3 regions of the Enterovibrio litoreus genome follow, and region 2 is predicted to be linked to each of the others. Evidence: riboswitches for the same ligand, from Rfam matches in the RefSeq annotation. Region 2 holds a riboswitch; each other region holds the start of a gene.
The links. Region 2 has a riboswitch for cyclic di-GMP ahead of gbpA (N-acetylglucosamine-binding protein GbpA). Riboswitches for the same ligand answer to the same signal wherever they lie in the genome.
Positions count from the first base shown of each region.

Region 1: linked by a shared signal. The riboswitch ahead of AB8599_RS08220 (TfoX/Sxy family DNA transformation protein) and the one ahead of gbpA (N-acetylglucosamine-binding protein GbpA) in region 2 are both predicted to bind cyclic di-GMP.
Region 3: linked by a shared signal. The riboswitch ahead of AB8599_RS08065 (DUF4114 domain-containing protein) and the one ahead of gbpA (N-acetylglucosamine-binding protein GbpA) in region 2 are both predicted to bind cyclic di-GMP.

Region 1 covers NZ_CP166194.1:1,885,592-1,888,875, forward strand. Annotated here, with positions in the region: gene purR (HTH-type transcriptional repressor PurR) at 1-784, shown strand, start outside; cyclic di-GMP riboswitch class I at 1,092-1,190, shown strand; gene AB8599_RS08220 (TfoX/Sxy family DNA transformation protein) at 1,306-1,899, shown strand; gene AB8599_RS08225 (hypothetical protein) at 2,320-2,676, shown strand; gene lpdA (dihydrolipoyl dehydrogenase) at 3,205-3,284, shown strand, end outside.
Region 2 covers NZ_CP166195.1:288,606-291,889, forward strand. Annotated here, with positions in the region: gene AB8599_RS16950 (murein L,D-transpeptidase family protein) at 1-268, shown strand, start outside; gene gbpA (N-acetylglucosamine-binding protein GbpA) at 373-1,932, opposite strand; cyclic di-GMP riboswitch class I at 2,014-2,116, opposite strand; gene AB8599_RS16960 (GNAT family N-acetyltransferase) at 2,240-2,719, opposite strand; gene AB8599_RS16965 (monovalent cation:proton antiporter-2 (CPA2) family protein) at 2,719-3,284, opposite strand, start outside.
Region 3 covers NZ_CP166194.1:1,846,057-1,849,340, forward strand. Annotated here, with positions in the region: gene AB8599_RS08065 (DUF4114 domain-containing protein) at 1-1,624, opposite strand, end outside; cyclic di-GMP riboswitch class I at 1,650-1,739, opposite strand; gene AB8599_RS08070 (peptide MFS transporter) at 2,108-3,284, opposite strand, start outside.

The DNA.
Region 1 (3,284 bases), on a different replicon from region 2:
AGTGGTTCATGGCGTTGAAGAATACTGCTATCGAGAAGGTTACACGCTGATCTTATGCAACACCGAAGGTAACCTTGCGAAACAACGCGACTACTTGCGCATGTTGGCAGAGAAGCGCGTTGATGGTCTTTTAGTGATGTGTTCAGACCTGAATGAAGAACTCTTGACGCTGTTGGAGAAAAAGAAAGATCTGCCAATGGTTGTGATGGACTGGGGCACTCAGCACGTGCATACAGACTGCATTCAAGACAATGCGGAAATGGGCGGCTACATTGCAACCAAACACTTCATTGATAACGGCCACACTAAAATTGGCTGTATTTCAGGCCAACTAGATAAGCTGACTTGCCAGACTCGACTAGAAGGCTTCAGAAAAGCGTTGTCAGAAGCAGGTCTTGAAGAGAATCCAAATTGGATTGTTGAAGCTGACTTCGAATGTGACTCTGCCGTTGAAGCTGCTAACATGATTTTGGCTCAGGAAGATCGACCAACGGCGGTGTTCTGTTTCAACGACATTATGGCACTGGCTGCCATCAGTACCTTTCGTCAGGCTGGCTTAGACATTCCTAATGATATATCCATCATTGGCTATGACAATATCGATTTAGCCGCATTTTTCTCTCCGCCACTCACCACCATCCACCAGCCGAAAAATCGACTGGGCAAGACGGCGATCAAATTACTGTTGGAGCGTTTAGCTAACAAAGAAAACCAACAACAAATCTTCGTGATGCAGCCGGAATTAATTGTTCGCAGTTCGGTGAAAAATCTGCGCTCAGAATAACATTTCTCTAAAATCCTCAACACTAAAAAGCTCGGAAATAACCATCTGGGCTTTTTCTTTTCTGGCAAGTTTTCCGACACTTTCAAACACATTTTTGCGACTAACCTCTTAAACACCAAATTGTCTAGTTTTCTAGTGCTACCCTTTATCCCAGTCGGAAAACGACCAATTTGGTCAAAAATGTTTCTATTACAAAGACAACCGAATATTTTCAACCACATCAATAGGATCCTATCTGAACCAAGATCACATTTTTTGAGACCAGCAATAACGACAAAATGATGCGATTCAGTTAATCTAAACGCCGTTAAGAAAAAGGCAAACCACCGCGAAAGCGTGGGACGCAAAGCTTCCGGCCTCTCAACACTGAATTCAATTTCGTGTTAGTGGTAGCGGAGCTACCGATGACGTTAGCATTTCCATATCGGATTCTTCCGGTTGGTTGACAATTCTCTGAATTAGCTTTGCTACGTTGCTCCTTGACCATTCATCCAGGAACGTATTGATTGAGAATAAGTCACATGGATAAACCTACACTAAAAAACACACTAAAATTCTTCGAATGTCTGGGCAAAATCAAATCTCGATCCATGTTTGGGGGGTTTGGCATATTTTGCGATGAGACAATGTTCGCACTGGTCGTCACCGATCAGCTTCACCTTCGTGCCGGTCAAGCGAATGAAGCTGAATTCAAGAAACTAACGATGACGCCTTACGTCTACAAAAAGCGCGGTTTCCCTGTCGTGACTAAGTACTATGCTGTGCCGGACAATTGGTGGGAGCAACCTGACGAGTTGATGGCTTATGCCACCACCGCCCTCGCCATCGCTAGAGACGATCAGCAAGAAAAGAAGACTGCGGCGCCAACGCGTATCAAAGATTTGCCGAACCTACGACTTGCCACAGAACGAATGCTAAAAAAAGCAGGTATCGATTCTGTAGAGCAGTTGCACACTGAAGGCGCCGTGAAAGCCTATCAAGCGTTGCAGAAGTCGCATCAAGACTCGCTAAGTCTTGAGTTACTTTGGGCGTTAGAGGGCGCAATTGAAGGCAAACATTGGTCGGTAATTACTCCTCAACGCCGTGATGAGCTTCTGCAGACGCTACGTCAGTAATTAAAACAAACACATTACCCAACGCTCAGTCGGTATTCGCTCTGTTTCCCCTAGATTTTCCGACTGGGCAGTTCTACAACTGCTATGCCCCTATCTCTTTTACCTTTTCGTTGTTATCTCTCTGATTAAGCACTAATCGCACTTCATACCGTATTCAGTATCAAAAATTCATATTGCCTTGAATGAAACCTTGCTTTTATACCGACTAAACCGAAAAGTACATCATGTTCCATTGCTTATTTGGTGCGGGACGAGTTGACTTTTGAGACAAAAATACACCTTTTTTGAGGTTTCTCTTTTAAACAGCCTCAAACCACTCACAAACCTCTTATTGTGACACTTGTCACATTAATGAGCCAAAATGCACTCAGTTGATTATCAGTTACCCCAAATCTGAGCTAAGCCAAAAAGAGAATATAGATGAATGGCAACAATGAGATGCATTACAGCAAGCCGTTTCCCGACCAAATAGACAGGATTTTTCGTGATCACTTTCGTAAGTGGCCACGCCGATTTAAGTGGGCAGTATTTTTCTGCTTCTTACTGCCGATCTCGTTTTACGCGGCCCTTGCAAAGGGTATGTTTGCCCCCTCTTTTCTCACCATTTTGGTGATCTTCTTCTTCAGTATTAACGCAACAGTGATTATCTGGGGCCTGAGGATGAACAGTGTCGCACAGCGTTATTGGCACCGTAACTACCACATCGGCGGAGCAACAACCCTCGCCATGGTTCCATTAGCGTTACTAGCCATTCAGTATTCCACCTATTGCCTTTAGCCCTTTAGCCCTTTAGCCCTTTAGCCCTTTAGCCCTTTAGCTTAAAAGCGTCCCCTCGATAACTTGGCTTTTCAGTGCCAGCCCCCCACTTCTTTAATATTATCAACGTGTTGAAATTCTTGAACGCTAGCGTTTAGACCCGGACAACTTCACGATGCGTATTCGACAAAATTCGTCCTATGTAGGCAGATCGAGTGCATTCATGTACCCAGTAAATCCATATTACTTATTGAGTTACCGTACACTGTGTTCTGTTCGCAAAGAGACAATACCGCTGTAACATCGAAAAAATTAATGATGCATGCAATTAAACCCATCGCATTCGGGTCTCTATCACCAAGAAAAATCATCAAGCAGCAAGAAGGTCGTTATCGATGAGTGCAAGAGCTATGCTCGGTCACAGAGTTGGGAAATAATTGCGTCATTTCATAAAGATAAAGCGTTCTTTTTGAATCCAGACGCAAACTTTTGCCATAGTTAACGTACGTAATCGCTGTGTTAAACAACGTTATTGAGAAAGGATTTCAGATGAACAAAAAGAAGTTGGGCATTATCTTCGTCATAGCAGCCATATTTGTGACTTGGTTTGCCTTTGATCTAGGTGCGCT
Region 2 (3,284 bases):
ACTGGACTTCATTAACGAAGAATCCCGCTTCTATCGTTCAATTCGTATTAATTATCCTAACAATCGCGATCTCGCGCGTGCTGAGCTTTTGGGTGTTAACCCTGGTGGTCAAATTATGATCCATGGTCAAAAAAACGAAGCAGGCCCTCACCCTAGCCTAAGCCGTGGTGAAGATTGGACAGATGGCTGCATCGCAATTGCCAACGAAGAAATGGATGAGTTCTTGAGCATGGTGCCAGTAGGCACACCAATTAGCATTGAATGGTAAGACGACCGCTGTAGCTTGTCGACTTGCAATATGCCCATAAATGATAAAGCCTGACACGATAGTCGCATCAGGCTTTTTTTATTGCGTATCAACCAACATGGCGATTAAACGCAGTCAAATGGGCCTTTGTTCGTCCACGCTTCTGGTGCAGAAACTGGGCTGCTGTTGACCCACCATTTAGCCTGATACAGGTTACCTTCAAACAAAACCTGCTCACCCGCCAGATATGCTTTACCTGATGTCCATGCCACTGGCAACGCACTGATCAATTTCCATGCATCGCTGTTTTCTGGTGCTGAGCCTTGAATCCAGTATTTTGCTTCCCACACCAAGCCATTGAAACTCACTTTTTCGCCGCCGGTGTAGGTGGTGGTTTCATCCCATGCTGGGTGGTTCATCGCATCGGGATCAGCGCCACACTGGTCACTTTTTTCAATAAGGTGGAAATCGACGGTTTGCTGTTCAACCAAATTCCCTTCCTTGTCTTTTACGCGAGAAACCAACATGTGGTGTCCAGCATTCACACGCGTCAATGCCATGTTCACGTTTTCGGACGAACCATCTAGCATTGAGATTTTCTCGTATGCTAGAGCATCTTGTGCGTGGTTATAAACGGTCATTTCAACGGTGATATCACCCGATGCTGTCACGCTAAAATCGAGCTCAACCGCATCGTCAGAGATCATGTATTCCTTTGCCAACCCATCAATCGTTACACCGTAATTAGGCTCAGGCGAGGCAATGTCGTACCCCACTTCCACACGGGTTAAACCACTGTCTTTTTTGAGGTAAATGGGGTTTGCGCCAAAAACAGGCACGAACGTGTTATCGCCGTCACGCTTACCAGCCTTGATCAGGCTATTCGTTTGGTTAATCTTCGCTGCAAGGTCGTGTGACCATGTATTTGCTACACCAGCTTTATCGCTTTCAATTACCCAATTCGTTGACAGCTCAGGTCGCTCACCGTCGTTGTCAAACACACGAGTAAATACCGCGTCGCCTGCTGACAAATTCATACCAGGGTTAATTTGACCGGCTTGTTGCCAATTTGGAAGCACAGGCTGTTCGCCATCAAACTGCACATCAATTGCGTTATAGAACGCCGCAGCAGTATCGCCCACATCCCAAACAGCCAAAATCACATGGTATCCTTCACGAGCAGGCACGTTGCATGAATGAGCCATCGTTTTCGGTGGCTTCTCCATGTTTCCTTCCACCACACAGAATGGGTTCAGATCCAACGAAGCACGTGCTAGCGGCTGATTCACGTTCCAATCAGGCTTGGTGATGTAATATTTCCAAGTGCGTGTCACATGGTTTGCCGTGAAGGTCCATTCAAAGTCATTTTGACCCGCAACAATGGAGCGTTTCACCCAGCGTGAAGCGGTTTGCTCGTCCAACGGAGAGAATTGAATTAAACCTGCACTTGCCAGTTTGCCATCTTCAGGGCCGAGTTCAGGGAAGCCTTCTGGCCCTTCCACGCTTTGGGGTTCCCACTGTACTTGACCACAATCGGTATTTTTTTCACCGGCTTCTGAGGTGTATTTGCATAGCGCTGCGCGGCCAGCCAGATCGCCACCAACGGCGCTAATGTACCCGTGAGACATTGCGCTGGCGCTAAATAGTGCAGCAACAGGTAAAAGAGACGTGTGTAACTTGAGCATGTATGTACTTCCTGAGTGATTTTATTGTTATTCACCCACAGCACGGACAGACGACGAAAAGAGGACATTTTCAACATTGAAAATGGCAACCCCGCTATCATAAGTGTTCTCCCATTAGATGGAGAACCCTCTTAGACCGGAAGCTTTGCGTCCTGTTTTTTCAAACAGTTTGCCGATAATTGTGGAACGCGGGCATCGTATTCTGAATATTTTGATATACAACAAAAAAATATGATGTTTTATGGCGACAAGAATATAAACGGAAGGAGCATCACACTTTAGCGGAATGGATAGTACACTTCTTAATCTAACGATGTTTTTGCATTCTCAGTAGTATCCATGCCTCTCCTTGAAACTCCCGCGTTTTAGTCTCGTTTTTCATTACATGGAAACCCAACGCACGGTAACAACCGATAGCGATCTGATTGTGCTCAAACACAGCCAAGCTAACGATCGTGATCTTGGGGTCTTCGAATGCCACACTCAACGCCAGTGATATCATTCCTTTCCCCCACCCTTTACCACGGCTATTTTCCGACGCAATGAGCACCCGACATAGGCGATATTCAGAAGAAGACACACGGTAGAGCTCAATGTATCCTGCCGCTTCGCCCTGATGAAGAAAGAGAAAGGGGCGCACCTCGGGCTTTGCCAAGTGCGCAGTGATCTGCTCAACCGTGAGTGGAAAATCAAACGCAGGACCACCCCATAAGTAGTTATCCTTCGCGTTTGATATCCAGCCACAAAGTTTCAATGCATCTGCTACTTCAAATGGCACGAGCAGCATTACGCAGGTTTCCCCTGTCCGTCCGACTTATCATTCGGCTGCTCATCGGAAGAAGGTGTGACAAACTCATCAATATATCCCTTCGGCGGCGGTGTCCATTCACGCTCAGTGAGACCGTGCTTATCCATGCGGTCAGCCCCCATCGCATCGCGAATAGTATCTTCCAGCTCAATAAATAGATGTTGAAAATGGTTGTCGTAGGTTTGTGACTCTTCGCCACCCAACCAGCTTTGGTAAAGCTTTTCTGAGCTCTGTTTTTCGATTTCGTTGAACATTGCTTTTTGCTGTTCAACCAAGAAGGGATGAGACCCAAGTGTACGAAGCGCTTCTGCGCCCATTTCCAGTGCTGAGTGATAGGTTTCTTTGATCACAAAATCTGCCCCCGCATGTCGAAGTTTGTACGCATGTCCACGGTCAAACGCACGTGCGAGCACTTTTACATGGGGATAGGTATGCTTAACATATTCGACAAGCTCGGTCGTGGTTTCCTCGTTGTCCATGGCGACCACCAGCAATGCCGATTCTTCGATACCGGCAGTGTGCAGAAGATCTGGCCGAGTGGCAT
Region 3 (3,284 bases), on a different replicon from region 2:
TAATTTCACCCTCGTTGAAGCCTTTTGTGTCGCCATCTGGAATGATGAATAGGCCGATTTTCGCCGCGCCGTCAACATCGATAACTGCTTGCGCCGCACTATCTAGCTTGGCATTGTCAGCCATCACGAATGCTTTTAACACATTGCCGTTTTCGTCCAGCACATAGTAACCAACACTGTTACTGTATGACGCGCTTGAGGTGATATTAGACAGATCTAACGTAACAGCGTCGCCGTTGCTCACATCCCAGTAACCATCGGCACCACGATCGAGATCAAGTGTTTGGCGACCAATCTGACCGCCATAGATGAGATCATCACCTGTGCCGCCATGAATTTCGTCATCGCCCCATTGACCGTAGATGGTGTCATTACCCGCACCACCGTCAATGTAATCTTCATCATTAGAAATCTGAGTGGTGTCTTCCGAGACAGTGGCGTAATCAATATCATTGATATTGCAGTACGAATTTGGCACCAAAGACAATTGGGTTGAGGCTGTAATTTCTGGCCCTTCCAATTGAAGCAACAAGTTGCCGTTTTCATTCAGATTGTTGTAGTGATGGCCATTACCATCAAGATCAACGTCGATAATCGCAAACTTGTAGACATTGCCTTCGCTATCACAATACTTCAGCGTGTAATCAAGGTTAACGGAATACGTATTGCCATCGATCGTCACTGTTTGCGTCTTGTCGTCGGAATATTCGTTACAGTAGTTGTCGCCGTTTAGCTTTCCATCATCGTCTTGGAAAGTCACTTTGGTTGAACCACCATCAAACGCGAGCTTAGTTGGGAAACAGGAGGTATGGAACTCACCACCAGAAGGCATAGTGAAATCATTCCCCATCTGGAATACGTTTACACATGGGTCAGCATTAAAGTTAGGAGAAGCTGTATTGCCGTAGATAGTATCGTCGCCGTCACCGCCAAACAGTTGATCCTGGCCGTTGTCGCCTTCGATGTAATCGTTACCGCCCTGTCCGTAGACAGTGTCATTTCCATCACCCGCAGTAATGACATCATCGCCACCCACACTTGGGTCTACTGCAGGGTCGGTGATTGATGCGTAATCTAAGCTACTGATGTTGTGATAAGAATTTGGAACCAGAGAAAGCTGAGTGCTACCTGTAATTTCAGGACCATCAAGTTGGATCAGGATTTTGCCGTTCTCACCCACATTGTTGTAGTGATTACCAGACCCGTCTGCATCAATATCAACCACGGCGAAGGTATAAATGTTGCCAGCGGCATCGCAATATTTCAGGCCGTAATCGACATTGACACCAAACTCTTGACCACCAATTTCAACAGTCTGAGATTTGTCGTCAGAATACTCGTTGCACGCGTCATCACCATTGAGTTTTGCATCATCATCGTTAAACGTTACTTGGGTGGCTGAACCAGCGAAATTGAGAGTTGGAGGGAAGTTCCAAGTGTGGAATTCGCCGCTTGTTGCACTAAAGTCATCACCCAAAATGAAAACCGAGCCCGTTGAGCCGTTGCCCGATGAAGAGCCGACATCGCCGTAAATCACATCATCCCCTGCACGACCTTCAATATAGTCATCACCGAGGGTGCCATTGAGTTGATCAACGCCGCCTGTACCTATGATATTCGCCATTATTTATTCCTCTTATTTGCTAGCAAGAGGCAGCACGGCCATCTCTTTCAACGTTAAATCAAAGAGATCCGAAACTTTCCGTCCCCGTCTCACAACAGGTTTGGCTTTTTTCTCCGAATAGGTGTCCTATTGATAGTTTCACGTATGTGAGTATTTAGGTGGGCGCCTACAACATCTCTACCACGACATTCTTAATGCACTTTCTGGATTACGCCTCAGTTACTTCCATGACAGATTGGTAGATCGACTAGTTCGGAGCAAGGCTGGAGGCCGCATTTAATGGGAATATCAGGCCAAGTATTGGCCTTAAATTAACCACCAAGCAGAAAAAGCTGAGACAGCATGAGAAAAGGACGAGCGGAATTTCAGTCTGATGACTGATTTGAGGATGAATGATCCAATATTTGTGACATTTCCCAGTATATGTATGGGAAGGAGGACAGATAGACCATCTAGCAATGACCTATCTGTTCAGCTTAAAGACTACGCGATCATGGCCGGTTTTTCTGTTAACGTTTTGTTTGTTTCTGTCATGGTTTCGTCAATTAGTGCTGACGTACCTTCCGCACCATGCATCCAATTAACAAGCTTGTTCGAGCACAGAATCAGTAACATGCCCGCCACGGCTGACGTGATCGCAATACCACTGAAAATGGCCAACGGACCTGCGTCGCCAACATGGCTTCCAACAAAACCTGCCACGTAGTTTGCCACGGCATTTGCACAGAACCATGTACCCATCATCACCGACATCAACCGCAATGGAGCTAACTTGGTGATCAAAGACAGTCCTATCGGCGACAAACACAGTTCACCAAGTGTATGGAAAAAGTAGGCTCCGACTAACCACCACATTGACGCTTTAATGGACATGTCAGTGCCCTGCTGAAGCGCTGCGCCTATCATGCAAACGAAGCCAAGCGACAAGAAACCCATTGCCATGGCAAATTTAATCGGAGAGCTCGGCTCATTCGCACCGAGTCTGCCCCAAAACATCGCCAATAATGGCGCAAAAACGATGATGAACATTGGATTAAGAGATTGGAACCAAGCGGCTGGCACTTCAAAATTCCCTAGTATTCGATTGGTGTAATCTTGAGAGTAGATGTTCATCAAACCACCGGCTTGCTCAAATCCCGCCCAGAAAATGATCACGAACAGGCTCATCACCACAATGACTTTTAGGCGATCACGTTCTATTTTGGTGAGCGGTTGTTTTTCAATTGAGCCCATCTTACGACGTTGTTCGACTGCCGCAGGCTCAATACCAATCTTACCCAATACGCGGTTAGCAAATAGTAATTGCACCACTAAAGACAGCAACATTCCGACACCAGCACAGAGGAAACCAGCTTTCCATCCATAATGAGTCGATGCCGTACCAGCAATAAGCCCTGCAAGCAGAGAACCCAAGTTGATGCCCATGTAGAAGATGGTGAACGCGCCGTCTCGACGGTTATCCCCCTCTTTATACAGTTGACCAACCATGGTTGAAATATTGGGTTTGAATAAGCCATTCCCCACAATCAAGAAACCCAAACCTACGTAGAAAGCTTGAAGTTCGAACGGGTCTATAACGCTATTTGGCAAGGCAAGTGTGAACTGCCCGATGGCCATCAATGCACCACCAATGATGATTGAACGACGCTGACCGAGAAAG